Regions from separate parts of the Chloroflexus sp. genome, predicted to be linked through region 3. Evidence: riboswitches for the same ligand, from Rfam matches in the RefSeq annotation. Region 3 holds a riboswitch; each other region holds the start of a gene.
The links. Region 3 has a riboswitch for S-adenosylmethionine ahead of AC01ZF_RS10340 (trans-sulfuration enzyme family protein). Riboswitches for the same ligand answer to the same signal wherever they lie in the genome.
Positions count from the first base shown of each region.

Region 1: linked by a shared signal. The riboswitch ahead of mtnA (S-methyl-5-thioribose-1-phosphate isomerase) and the one ahead of AC01ZF_RS10340 (trans-sulfuration enzyme family protein) in region 3 are both predicted to bind S-adenosylmethionine.
Region 2: linked by a shared signal. The riboswitch ahead of AC01ZF_RS14465 (homocysteine synthase) and the one ahead of AC01ZF_RS10340 (trans-sulfuration enzyme family protein) in region 3 are both predicted to bind S-adenosylmethionine.

Region 1 is NZ_JBWGQH010000020.1:8,099-12,326, forward strand. Features, by position in the region: gene AC01ZF_RS11560 (TrkH family potassium uptake protein) at 1-1,120, shown strand, start outside; gene hemW (radical SAM family heme chaperone HemW) at 1,141-2,322, shown strand; SAM riboswitch class I at 2,404-2,510, shown strand; gene mtnA (S-methyl-5-thioribose-1-phosphate isomerase) at 2,570-3,613, shown strand; gene AC01ZF_RS11575 (uroporphyrinogen decarboxylase/cobalamine-independent methonine synthase family protein) at 3,610-4,228, shown strand, end outside.
Region 2 is NZ_JBWGQH010000029.1:35,220-39,447, forward strand. Features, by position in the region: gene AC01ZF_RS14455 (sensor histidine kinase) at 1-134, opposite strand, end outside; gene metX (homoserine O-acetyltransferase MetX) at 272-1,408, opposite strand; gene AC01ZF_RS14465 (homocysteine synthase) at 1,488-2,783, opposite strand; SAM riboswitch class I at 2,886-2,997, opposite strand; gene AC01ZF_RS14470 (LysM peptidoglycan-binding domain-containing protein) at 3,566-3,952, shown strand; gene AC01ZF_RS14475 (ATP-binding protein) at 4,014-4,228, opposite strand, start outside.
Region 3 is NZ_JBWGQH010000017.1:23,229-27,456, reverse strand. Features, by position in the region: gene map (type I methionyl aminopeptidase) at 1-439, opposite strand, end outside; gene AC01ZF_RS10345 (methylenetetrahydrofolate reductase) at 583-1,506, opposite strand; gene AC01ZF_RS10340 (trans-sulfuration enzyme family protein) at 1,509-2,705, opposite strand; SAM riboswitch class I at 2,778-2,884, opposite strand; gene AC01ZF_RS10335 (class I SAM-dependent methyltransferase) at 2,967-3,557, opposite strand; gene AC01ZF_RS10330 (GNAT family N-acetyltransferase) at 3,793-4,228, opposite strand, start outside.

The sequences.
Region 1 (4,228 bases), on a different contig from region 3:
GCTGATCCAGATCGGTGGTGTCGGTTTTATGGTCGTCGCCGTGATCGTTTTCAGGCTTTTGGGTCGGCGGATCAGTTTTACCGATCGGATCGCGTTAAGCGACTCGTTAGGCTTACTCTCGCCGGCGGCAATCGTGTCCTTGACTCGGCGCGTTCTTATTACGGTCATCACGATTGAGCTGATCGGTGCCTTCTTGCTCTACATACACTGGCGTACCGATCCTCGCCTTTCTGAGGGTCAAGCCTTCTTCTTTGCCCTCTTTCATGCGGTCTCGGCATTCTGCAATGCCGGATTTGACCTGTTCACTGGTACTCCCGGTTTTAACGATGGTATACCGCGGGATAGTGTGACGCTGTTTGTGATGGGGGTCTTGATTTTTCTCGGCGGCTTAGGTATTCCGGTCGTTGCCGATCTGATCGCGTACCCGAATGAGCGGCGGTTGTCGTTGCACACGCGGATCACGCTGCTCGTCGTGAGCATACTGGTGGTCGGTGGTGCTGTTGGCTTATGGCTCAGTGAAGCGTTCGATAAAGATGGAGTGCTTGTTGGGCAGCCGTTGGATCGTCAGATCATAGTGACCGTCTTCCAATCGGTTTCGGCTCGTACCGCCGGATTTGCCGGCATTACTAACTTCGAGCAGTTGACACCGGCCAGCCAACTGCTACTCATTGCGTTGATGTTTATCGGCTGTGCGCCGGCCTCGATGGGTGGTGGGATTACCACCGGTACGTTTGCCGTCCTCTCGATTTCGCTATGGAGTTATGCGCGCGGCCTGCCAACCGCTCAGTTTGGTGGACGCAGTCTGGCGACTGGTATGGTACGGCGGGCGGCAGCCGTGCTCACGATTTCGCTCTTTGTGGTCTTGGCTGCTTCATGGTTACTGGTGACAACGCACGACACAACCCTTGACCGTACCGTGTTTGAGGTTGTATCGGCATTTGCCACATGCGGGCTGACGCTTGGTTTTACCGATGAATTGAACACGTTTGGGCAGTTGGTGATCATCGCTGTTATGTTTTGGGGACGATTAGGCGCCCTCACCATTATCATTGCGTTAGCGCGACAAAGTGCTGCACCGCAAGTCGTGATGTACCCGGAGGAGCAGATTTTGATCGGGTAGAACGTGATCTGGAAGTTGCTATGCGCCACTTATATATCCATATCCCCTTTTGCCATCGGCGCTGTTCGTATTGCGATTTCAACACCTACGCCAACATGGAGCATCGCATTGCGGCGTATGTTGATGCACTCTGTACCGAGTTAGCTATGTTGCGCGAGTCGCTCCCACCGTTACCGAAATCACCGGCAGCAGCGGCATTGCGGCCAAGTATCTTCTTTGGCGGTGGGACGCCGAGTATGCTGACGCCGGCACAGATTGAACGCATTCTGACCGCGGCTACGGCGCTCGTTCCTCTCGAAACGGCCGAGATCTCGCTTGAGGCAAATCCCGGAACGGTGCTAGGCCGCGAGTATCTGCGTGCCATCCGCTCGCTTGGTGTGAATCGGTTGAGTATGGGGGTACAAAGCTTGCACGATCCAACCTTACGGGTGCTAGGACGTATTCACACCGCTGCCGAAGCCAAGGCAAGCTATCTTGATGCCCGTGCAGTCGGTTTTGAGTCGATCAACCTGGATTTCATCTTTGGCTTGCCCGGGCAAGACCTTGCCGATTGGCAAGCCACACTCACCGAAGTCATCTCGTGGGACGTGGATCATCTGGCCCTGTACTCGCTCATTCTCGAAGAGAATACGCCACTCTATGCGCAGGTCACGGCGGGGCGCGTACAGGTGCCCGACGATGATCTCACCGCAGCGATGTACGAATTGGCGATGGACCTTCTTGACAAAGCCGGTTATCGGCACTACGAAATCTCGAACTGGGTACGTCCCCAGCCGGGTGATCGGCCTGATGCACCGCCGCGATTGGCGTGTCATCACAACCTGGCCTACTGGTTCAATAGTGACTATTTGGCCGCCGGCGCCGGCGCTCATGGCCATCTCTTCCCGCAGCGCTACGCCAATATTCGATCCATCGATGGGTACATCGCTGCCGTTCAAGCCGGTCATCGCCCGATTGCCGAGACTATCCCACTGACCCCTGCCGATCTGGCTGCTGAAACGATGATGATGGGCTTGCGGCTCGATATTGGGGTAAGTTTTGAGCACTTTGCCGCCCGTGTCGGCGATGATCTCACCGAGTACTACGGAACCGCCTTGCACGAGCTGATGCAGCACGGGTTGATCGCGATAGATGACCGACGGGTGTGGTTGACGGAGCGAGGACGGATGGTGGGTAATCACGTTTTTGCACACTTTTTGTAGCGGTTGCCTCTTGCCGTCAGTCGTGTTATAATCGCTCACAACGTTCGCGTGCGGCGCCGTAGTGCGTCAGCGAACTTCAGATGCTCATCGAGATGGGCTGAGGGACTGGCCCGATGACGCCCGGCAACCCCCGAAAGGGAAGGTGCCAAATCCAGCGGCAATGAAGAGCATTAGCCGAAAGATGAGAGGAACGAAGTGATGATCGGAGCCTCTCGCTATGCGAGTGGCTCAATTTATTGCGACGCCTATGGAATTCCGCACAGTTTGGTGGGAAAATGAGACGGTTCGCCTGATCGATCAGCGCAAGCTGCCACACATCGTCGAGGTGGTGAATTGCACCGATCTGAGCCTGGTCGCCTATGCTATTCGCAGTATGCAGGTACGGGGCGCACCGGCAATCGGTTGCACGGCTGCGTATGGCATGGCGTTGGCTGCTCGGCAGAGTGCTGCTCATTCGGTTGAGGAGCTACTTGAAGAGCTACGCCAAGCCAAAGCGATCTTCGATGCTCAGCGTCCAACAGCGGTCAATTTGGCCTGGGCGACAAGCCGCATGCTACGGCGGGCTGAAACGGTTGCTCCCGAAGGCATCGCAGCGATCAAAACTGCATTGTTGACTGAGGCCGAGGCGATTTTCGCCGAGGATCTCGCTATGTGCCATGCGATAGGAGAACACGGCGCACCACTCATTCCCCCGCGTGGTCACGTGCTGACCCACTGCAACGCCGGTGGCCTGGCAACTGCCGGGTACGGAACGGCACTTGCCCCCATTCGCACCGCCTTTGCCCAAGGTCGGCCCATTCATGTCTTTGTTGATGAAACGCGCCCCTTCTTGCAAGGCGCCCGGTTGACGGCGTGGGAATTGTTACAGGCCGGTATTCCCCAGACCTTAATCACCGATAATATGGCCGCTTTTATGATGCAACGCGGCCATATCGATTGTATTATCGTTGGTGCTGATCGGATTGCTGCCAATGGTGATGTGGCTAACAAGATCGGTACCTATGGCTTGGCAGTACTCGCCCGTTATCATCAGATACCTTTCTACGTCGCTGCCCCTTATTCCACCATCGATCTTGCCACGGCGAGTGGCGCCGATATTCCTATCGAAGAGCGCGATCCGGCAGAGGTGACTCACATCGCCGGGATTGCCATTGCTCCGCACGGTGTGCCGGCTGCTCATCCGGCGTTTGACGTTACGCCAAACGAATTGGTAACGGCGATCATCACCGAGCGAGGCGTGCTGCATCCTCCGTTCACGGTAGCCTTGTGTCAACTGGCGAGTCAACCATGAATGTGCTGGGGTCGTTTCAGCCGGCCTGCCGGCCACTTCTGCGCGGTGGGTTGCCTCATACGAATCCGATGATCGTGGCGCAGTTAATCTGCCGGTATTTTCCGCAGACACCAGCATGGCCATTACCCTTGCCACGTACCCTTGCCGATACACCATTTGCCTTGGCAGCACAAGGTTTGCCCGGTGTGCAGATCGATCTCGAACGTGACCGATTGGCCGTTGACCACGAGACGCTTGAGCGCGAAGCGGTTCGGGTTGGGTTGGCGTATCTGCGTGGTGATGCGCAATTTGCTGCGTTGTCGGGTCCGGCCGTTGTTGTCCTTGAAGAGCTACTCCGTCAGCTCAATACCGAAGATCGCCATCCATTTTTGCTCAAATACGAGACAATTGGCCCGGTGAGCCTCAGTTTGGCGTTGACCGACAATCATGACCGACCTTTAGCTTACGCGCCAGAGTGGCGTGAACTGTTACTCAATTTGTGTAGCTTGCGGGTGGCATGGCAACACGAGCAAGTGCAAGGGTACGCGGCGTATCGACTGGTCATGATCGATGAGCCGTTTCTCGATGCCATCTTGCACCCGCTGAGCCCGTTAGAGTGGGACGATGGGATCGATT
Region 2 (4,228 bases), on a different contig from region 3:
GGCCACCACCAACCCGCCCATACAAACACGGCTATCGCCGTTCCTAGAGCCACAATGGCAAGGAACAGCAACCACCCCTGCCGCGAACTCGACAGCCTCCGCAAGCGCCAGATCAGTAGCCAGAAGCACTTCAATGGTCTCCTCGTACCGAATACGCCAAATAGCATCTAGATGTGGATACTATCTTACCGCAAATCGGTAACGAGGCGAACAAGACATTTTTAATAAACTGATATATCTAATATCTCATACGCCAAGCCAAATGTCACTCCTATTCCGACCCTACCCGATCCAAAAATTCCCGAATGACAACACTCTGGGTAGCTATATCGGTCAGAAACGCATCGTGGCCGGCATCAGTCATGATCAGGTGCGTTGTAAACGACCGCCCGGCAGCCTGTGCCGCTGCTGCCATGTGATACGTCTCGCTCGGTGGATAGAGCCAATCGCTGCTGTAGGCCAACGCCAAAAACCGTGCTCGTGTCAGATCAAACGCCGCTGTTAACGAGCCGTAGCGCGCCGCAAGATCCCAACTGTCCATAGCGCGCGTGATCGTCAAATAAGAATTGGCATCAAACCGTTCGTTGAAACGCGCCGCCTGATGCTCAAGATAGTGTTCAATCGCAAAATGTGGCCCAAGGTCAAGCGGTCCGGAATCACCGCGCCGCCCAAACCGCTGCTCCAACTTTGGCTCACAGAGATACGTAATATGACCGAGCATGCGTGCTACCGCCAAACCATCACGTGGCGGCTCACCATCGTAATAGTCGCCACCACGCCAACGCGGATCGGCCATAATTGCACGCCTGCCGATATAATTCCACGCTACCGTCTGTGGACTCGAACGTGCGCTCGTCGCCAACAAGATCGCACCACGCACACGCTGCGGATACTCGACCGCCCATGCCAATGCCTGAAATCCACCCATCGAACCACCGGCTACGGCCAACAAGGTATCAATCCCAAGGGCATCAATCAGGCGTTGTTGGGCGTGTACCATATCCTCAATGGTAATGATCGGAAACCGTGAACCGTAGGGCTTCCCATCAACTGGATGTGGACTCGATGGGCCGGTCGAACCGCGGCAGCCACCGATCACGTTCGAGCAGATCACAAAGTAGCGGTTGGTATCAAATGCGCGGCCCGGCCCGATCATTCCATCCCACCAGCCCGGTTTGCGATCAGTAGGACTATGATAACCGGCCGCGTGTGCATCACCCGACAAAGCGTGCAGAATCAGAATGGCATTCGAGCGGTCGGGCGCTAGTTCACCGTAAGTCTCGTAGGCAATCGTCAGTGGCCCCAGTGTCGCACCGCTCGTCAGGGGCAGCGGTGTCGTCCAATGCATGCGCTGGGTACGCACGAAGCCAACCCCTTCGGGGGTTGGCGCCGAAGCAATTGCTTCCATATCGATCCTCTCCCTGTCAGCAAGGAACGAGAACGAGCTGCGGCGGCAACGCCATTGTTACCACCACATCGGTCAGAAACTACGATGGTGTTCCGGCCAACGCCTGATCGAGATCGGCCAAAATATCATCTATTGTTTCAAGGCCGATAGAGAGCCGCACGTAGTCGTCGGTCACACCGGTGAGACGCTGTTCTTCAGGGGTCAACTGGCTATGCGTCGTCGTCGCCGGATGGATTGCCAAACTCTTGGCATCACCGATATTCGCCAAGTGTGAGAAGAGGCGTAACCGTTCGATAAAGATTCGTCCAGCGTTACGCCCACCCTTCAAGCCGAACCCGACGATCCCGCTCTGTCCGCGCGGCAGATACTTTTGGGCCAACGGATAACTCGGGTGGCTCGGTAAGCCGGGGTAATTGACCCATGCTACCTTCGGATGTTCGCTGAGATAGCGCGCGACGGCTAACGCATTCTTGCTGTGCCGTTCCATCCGCAACGGCAACGTCTCCAGCCCTTGCAAGAAGAGGAAACTGTTGAACGGGCTGAGGGCTGCACCAATATCACGGAGGCCTTGCACACGCGCCTTGATAATATAGGCAAGATTGCCAAAGGCCTGCGTATACACCAGGCCGTGATAGCTCGGATCGGGGTTGGTGAAATCAGGGAAACGCCCACTCGCCGCCCAATCAAACTTACCACTATCGATAATAATCCCACCGATAGCGGTGCCATGCCCCCCGATATACTTCGTCGCCGAGTGAATGACGATGTCGGCGCCGTGCTTGATCGGCTGCCACAGATACGGGGTTACCGTCGTCGCATCAACAATGACCGGCACACCCCGCTCGTGCGCAATCGCCGCAATCCGCTCGAGATCGAGCACATCCAGCCGCGGGTTACCGACCAGTTCGAGAAAGAAAGCCTTCGTTCGATCATCGATCGCCGCTGCAAACCCATCGTAATCACGGGCGTCAACAAAACGGGTCGTAATACCCAAACGCGGTAAGGTGTGACGGAAGAGATTGTAGGTACCACCGTACAAATCCGATGAGGCGACGATATTATCACCGCTACCAGCCAGATTCAAAATTGCCAGCGTCTCGGCAGCTTGCCCTGACGACAACGCCAATGCACCCACCCCACCTTCCAATGCGGCCATACGCTGCTCGAATACGTCGGTGGTCGGATTCATAATGCGGGTGTAGATATTGCCGAACTCTTGCAGGTTGAACAAGCGGGCTGCGTGGTCGGTGTCTTTGAACTGATAGGATGTTGTTGCGTAGATCGGTACTGCCCGTGATCCGGTTGTCGGATCCGGAATCTGTCCGGCGTGTAAGGCAAGCGTCTCGAAACCGGTGAAGCGTGGCGTGTCAGACATGCAATCCTCCTCAAATAGATGCCCGGTGTAATAGGCAACAAAAACGCCCTCAACTTCGATGAGGGCGTGAAATAACAAGTGCGGATAACCACGATTCCACGTCGCTCATCTTCCAGAACACTTCTGCCGGAATTAGCACCGTTCGCATGCGGCGACGCATGCGAGGGTTGCTGCGGTTTCAACGGGCCGGTCCCTCCACCGCTCTGGATGAGTGCGTGTGTGTTGTTGAGGTGCGTTTTGGTGTCGCCTTCACCAACGTGATGTCGTAAATATAAACTATACGACGTGTATTTGTCAAGTATCACTTCTCAGGCTCTGACATGCGCTGGGATCAAGGATCCTACACACCCTGCGACATCCCAGCTCGTGGTGAGACGGCAGCCCAGCGCGCAAGCTTCCACAACACGCTTACAGATGTCTCGCTGCGCTCGACATGACAGGGAGCGACGGACGGCTGGCGGCGCGCACCCTATCCAGGGCAGGCAACCCCCTCTGTCATTTCGCGCGCAGCGAGAAATCTTGGCATCCGTTGTGCGGCGCGCGCCATGAAGCAGCGATAGGGCATCGAAGCGACGTTGCAGAACCGGACGGATATGGATACCCTTGGGCATGCAGCGTACCGTATAGGTGTTGCAAACTAAGTCTATTGGTTGTAAGGTTCCTCATTTTTTACCTTGGATGTCTTAACCCACGTCCGAATCTCACTCATTTGTATTGACGCCCTCCCATGCGACTGCTACAATGTCTAGTTGTGACAAATAGTACAACATGAGAGGGTGATCGTGATCCGCTACGTGTGGCTTTGGTTCATTGGGCTGCTGATTGTATCGATGAGTATGGGGCTAACCGCGTGCTTTCCCGAGCCGCCACCGCACAACTTGCCTACCTTGCCGGTCGTGCTCGACATTACCCCTGCCCCAACCATCGACCTCGATGCAACGGCGACGGTCTATGCCAGTTTGTCGCGCCCAACCCCAACGGTTGCCGCGTTGTACGTTGTCCAGGCCGGTGATACGCTGAGTACAATTGCCGAACGCTTTGGGGTGACGGTTGATGAATTGGTGGCAGCCAACAATCTGACCGATCCCAACTTCCTCCAGCCCGGTCAGACGTTACTCATTCCATCGTTAATCGGTACGCCACAACCAATACCCACGCCGACACCGTGAGACCCTGCCCTGGTTGTGGTTGAAGATGGAGCAGGGTTAGAGTAGAATGTTTCGGACAGCGTTAGGGGTGGATGAACAACACTAACCGCCAACAATTCCGCTCGCGCAGCCGACGGTACTGCAACCGGTCAAGGATCGCTGCTGCGATTGCGAGTCCCCTTCCCCGTTCTTCCCAATCGTCAGGGAGGACGAACGTCGACTCTGGCCTTTCCCATCGGTGACCACGATCAACGAGTCGCGCCTCGATCAGGTGTGGTGTACAGCGGAGCCGCAACT
Region 3 (4,228 bases):
GCTCAATTCCCAGCTCAAGGCAACGACGGGTAACATCGAGGAGACGCTGTGTCTCTTCATCAACCTCGCCTACGGCGAAGGTCTCGCAAGCGTCACCGATCCAACCGTTGAGACGCAAGCCGATGTCGATTCCAACAATATCACCTTGCCGTAGCCGGTCGCGCTTGCTCGGAATACCGTGGCAGATCACATCGTTAATTGAAGCACAGATGGTACCAGGGAACGGAGGCACGTAGTTGCGGCGACCCGCCGGTACATACCCTTTATAGACAGGTTCGGCACCGTGTGAACGGATAAACTCTTCAGCAATCGCGTCCAGTTCAGCCGTGGTTACGCCCGGACGGATATGTTCGCGCAGCACGTTGAACGTCTGCCGCACCAGTTGCCCGGCGGCACGTAACAGTTCAATCTGTGCAGGAGATTTCAGAATAATTGGCATGATACCCTCACTTCAAACCGTTTTGTCGGTGATGAACGTTTTGGTACCTCTAAGACAAACAGTTCGATCACGTATCAGTGAGACCGCACGACCGATAGCCTTACGATGCGGGATGGATGATACACGATCCCATCACCCATCCGCTACGCCTCATCCACCAATGCCTCTGGCACCGGCGGGCGTGGCAGCAAGCCGGCCCGCTCCACGACCCGCGGGATGGCGCGTGTCCAGTCAACCGACATCAGATGCACACCGGCTACACCTTCGATACTGAGCAGCTCGGTGACTAACTCGGCAGCCAGCACAATGCCTTCGGCTTCACTATCGGTGGCGCGCTGCATCCGCTCAACAATCGCATCAGGCATGAGGGTGCCGGGGAGATGATCGCGGAGATAGATCGCCGATTGTGGCCGACGCAAAATCATCACACCGGCCAGAATGTAGGCCTGTTGGTGCAAACCGGCAGCACGCACATCTGCCATCCATTGCCGGAAACGGTTGACATCGAAGATCAACTGGGTCTGCACAAACTCAGCGCCAGCCTCGATCTTTTTTTCCAGCCGCGCTGCTCGTTCGACGTTTGGGTTTGCGACACTACCGATAAAAAAACGCGGTGCCTCCTTCAATGGCGTACCCGATTGGAACGTGCCCTGATCGCGGAGGGTGCGCAGCATCCGGATCAGTTGGAACGAGTTAAGATCGAGCACATTTTTGGCTTCGGGATGATCACCAATGCGCGGATGGTCGCCGGTCATTGCCAAAAGATTGCGCACACCGAGCGCCGATGCACTGAGTGCATCGGCTTGGAGGGCGATCCGATTACGGTGCTGGCACGTCATTTGCATAATCGGCTCAATGCCGAGCTGGTGCAAAATGACGCTACCGCCAAGCGATGACATGCGAGCGATTCCGCGCTGATTATCGGTCAGGTTCACCGCATCGACGTAGGTGCGAAGGTTTTGCGCCAGGGTTTCTAGATGAGCGCGTGCCGCCCCCTTTGGCGGTGCAATCTCACCGGTAACAACCGTTTGCCCGGCGGCGAGTCGGCGTTGCAGGGTCGAGTGCATAACTATTCGTCGGCAAGGGCCTGTTGCAGATCGGCGATCAGATCATCAGCATCTTCAATCCCGCATGAGAGTCGGATCAAGTTGTCGCGAATACCAACCGCCAAGCGTTCTTCACTGCTTAGTTCATAGTAACTCATGAGTGCCGGTTGTTCAACCAGGCTTTCGACACCGCCGAAGCTAGGGGCAATATACGGTAGCCGGAGCCGGTCGACAACGGCCATCGCGCCGGTCAGATCACCTGCAACCTCGAACGACACTACGCCGCCAAAGCCGCGCATCTGGGCGCGGGCAATCGCGTGATCGGGATGATCGGGCAGGCCGGGGTAATGTACCCGCGTCACCCGTGGGTGGTGGGCGAGAAACTCGGCGACGGCTTGCCCATTCTGATTGTGGCGCTCCATCCGCAAGGCAAAGGTCTTGAGGCCACGACCGAGCAGATAGGCCGCGTGCGGATCACAGATTCCACCAAGGATTCCCTGCGTTTCCCGGAGTGCTTTGATGATCGGCGGACGGCCAATAATGACTCCGGCCAAAAGATCGTTGTGTCCGGCTAAATATTTGCTACAACTGTGTACCACCAGATCGATCCCGTATTCAAGCGGACGCATGTTGTAGGGGGTGGCAAATGTAGCATCGATCACCGTTTTGATCCGGTGCTCGCGCGCTATCTTCGCCACTGCGGTCAGATCGATCACGCGCAGGTACGGATTCGTCGGCGCTTCGGTGACAATCAAGCGCGTGCGCCCCGGTTCGATTGCCGCCGCAATAGCTGCCGGGTCGGCAGCGGCGACCACGCTATGACGCACCCCGAGACGGGCCAGCATGGTGCTGACAAATTGACGGGTACGGCGGTAGCCGTCGTCGGTTAGGATCACGTGACTACCGGCGGGAAGCATCGCAAGCATCACTGTAGTCAGCGCATTCATCCCGGAGGCGCAGAGAAGTGCCTCGGCGGGGGCATGCGGTGACTCCAGCGCAGCGAGACGGGCTTCAACAGCGCGCACGGTTGGATTTCCGTACCGACCATACTCTTCGCGCTCCAGTTCGCCCGACTGAAAGGCTATCAGCTCGGCGCTGTCACGGAATGTGTACGTAGCGCTATGGACGACAGGGGGTGTAATCGCGTCAAACGCGCGCCGGCGTGGTTCGCCTGCGTGGACGGCGGCCGTACCGAGGCCAGGAGATTGGTTTGTGGGCATAAAAAACCTCTCATCAGGGCGATGAGAGTGCAGTTGACGTACTCTTGCTATCGGCAAGATGACGCCGCTCTCCTCTCATCTGCCAGCCTTATGCTGCCGGAGTTGCCACCCGTCAGGCGTTGATCCGCCGGGTTGGCGCGGTTTCATCGGGCCGGTCCCTCCACCGCTCTGGATGAGTGCAGCGTTCTGCAATTGTACGAAGTATAACAGGTGATCTTGAGGATTGTCAATCAGACGGGATGACGTCCCGCTCTTGGCATCTCATCCTCCGCGTGTGCAATAGTAAATCTCGCCACTCGCGGCTGTCAATCCCATCTGCAACGCTGTCTCGTGATCAGGAACCATATCGGTTACAGTCGTAACTGTTACAGTAAACCCTGCTTCACGCAACCGATCGATATAATCCCGACCATACCTACGCACATGATCTTCTTGACCAAATGCAATCAGCCGTTCCTGCGGGTCAATGATAGTCGGATCTTCAAAAGTCACTTCAGCCGTAATCGGTACCAATAGGATAGTCCAGCCGTTTGGCTTAAGCGTGCGCCAAAATTCGCGCATTGCTTTGCGATCATCAGGCACATGTTCAAGTACATGACTGCATAAAATGACATCGAAATATGCATCAGGATATTGAATATTTGTAATATCCATCTTAACCATAGCACGCGGATCGAGTAAATCGGCGGTAAGATAGCCGGTGCCGATGAGGCGCCGGAAGTTCGGTTCAAAGCACGGTTCAGGAGCGACGTGGAGCACATTTTTATGCAGCCCATCGAAAAGATTCGTCCGATGAATGAGATACAACCACAACAACCGGTGGCGTTCTAACGAACCGCAATAGACACACATTGCACTTCTGCGCTTTGGACGACCGTATGGCGCAAACGCTCGCGATTCGCGTTGGCAAACCGGGCAGAAGACCCCACTGCCACGATATTGAATAAGGTTTATCATCCTCTGTAGTCTATTGCGGACGCTTCGCAGCGGCCTTTTGACAGCCTCAGGGAGTTTTCGCAAAAGGTTTGGTATAGCGTATATCAAATCATTGGGGAGTGACCCTGTCGCAACTCATCTTGATATATCATCACACTCGTAAGAAGGCCGACATAATCACCACATCGTGCAACTCACCGTTGCGGTCGATCGCGTGACGGGCCAATTGGCCTTCGACTGCAAAACCGAGACGCGAGAAGATGGCTTGACCGGCTTTTAACGCGGCGAGCATCGCTACTGTCACCTTCTGAGCACCAAGATCACGAGCTGTATCAACAATAGCTTGGGCCATATAGGTACCAAGCCCGCTCCGTCGCCAACCCGGCTTCACAATTAACCGCAGCTCGGCCACGTGGTTTGACCAACCCGGTATACGCCGCGCCGACGTGTAGGCGACAATCGAGCCGTCATCAGCGACTGCGACAATCTGTCGCCAATTCTCGGCATATGAGGCGTTGACGAGCCGAGCAATAATTTCCGGGTTAGTAAAGTCTTCTTCAAGATACAGCAGATCGTCTTTTGGTAAA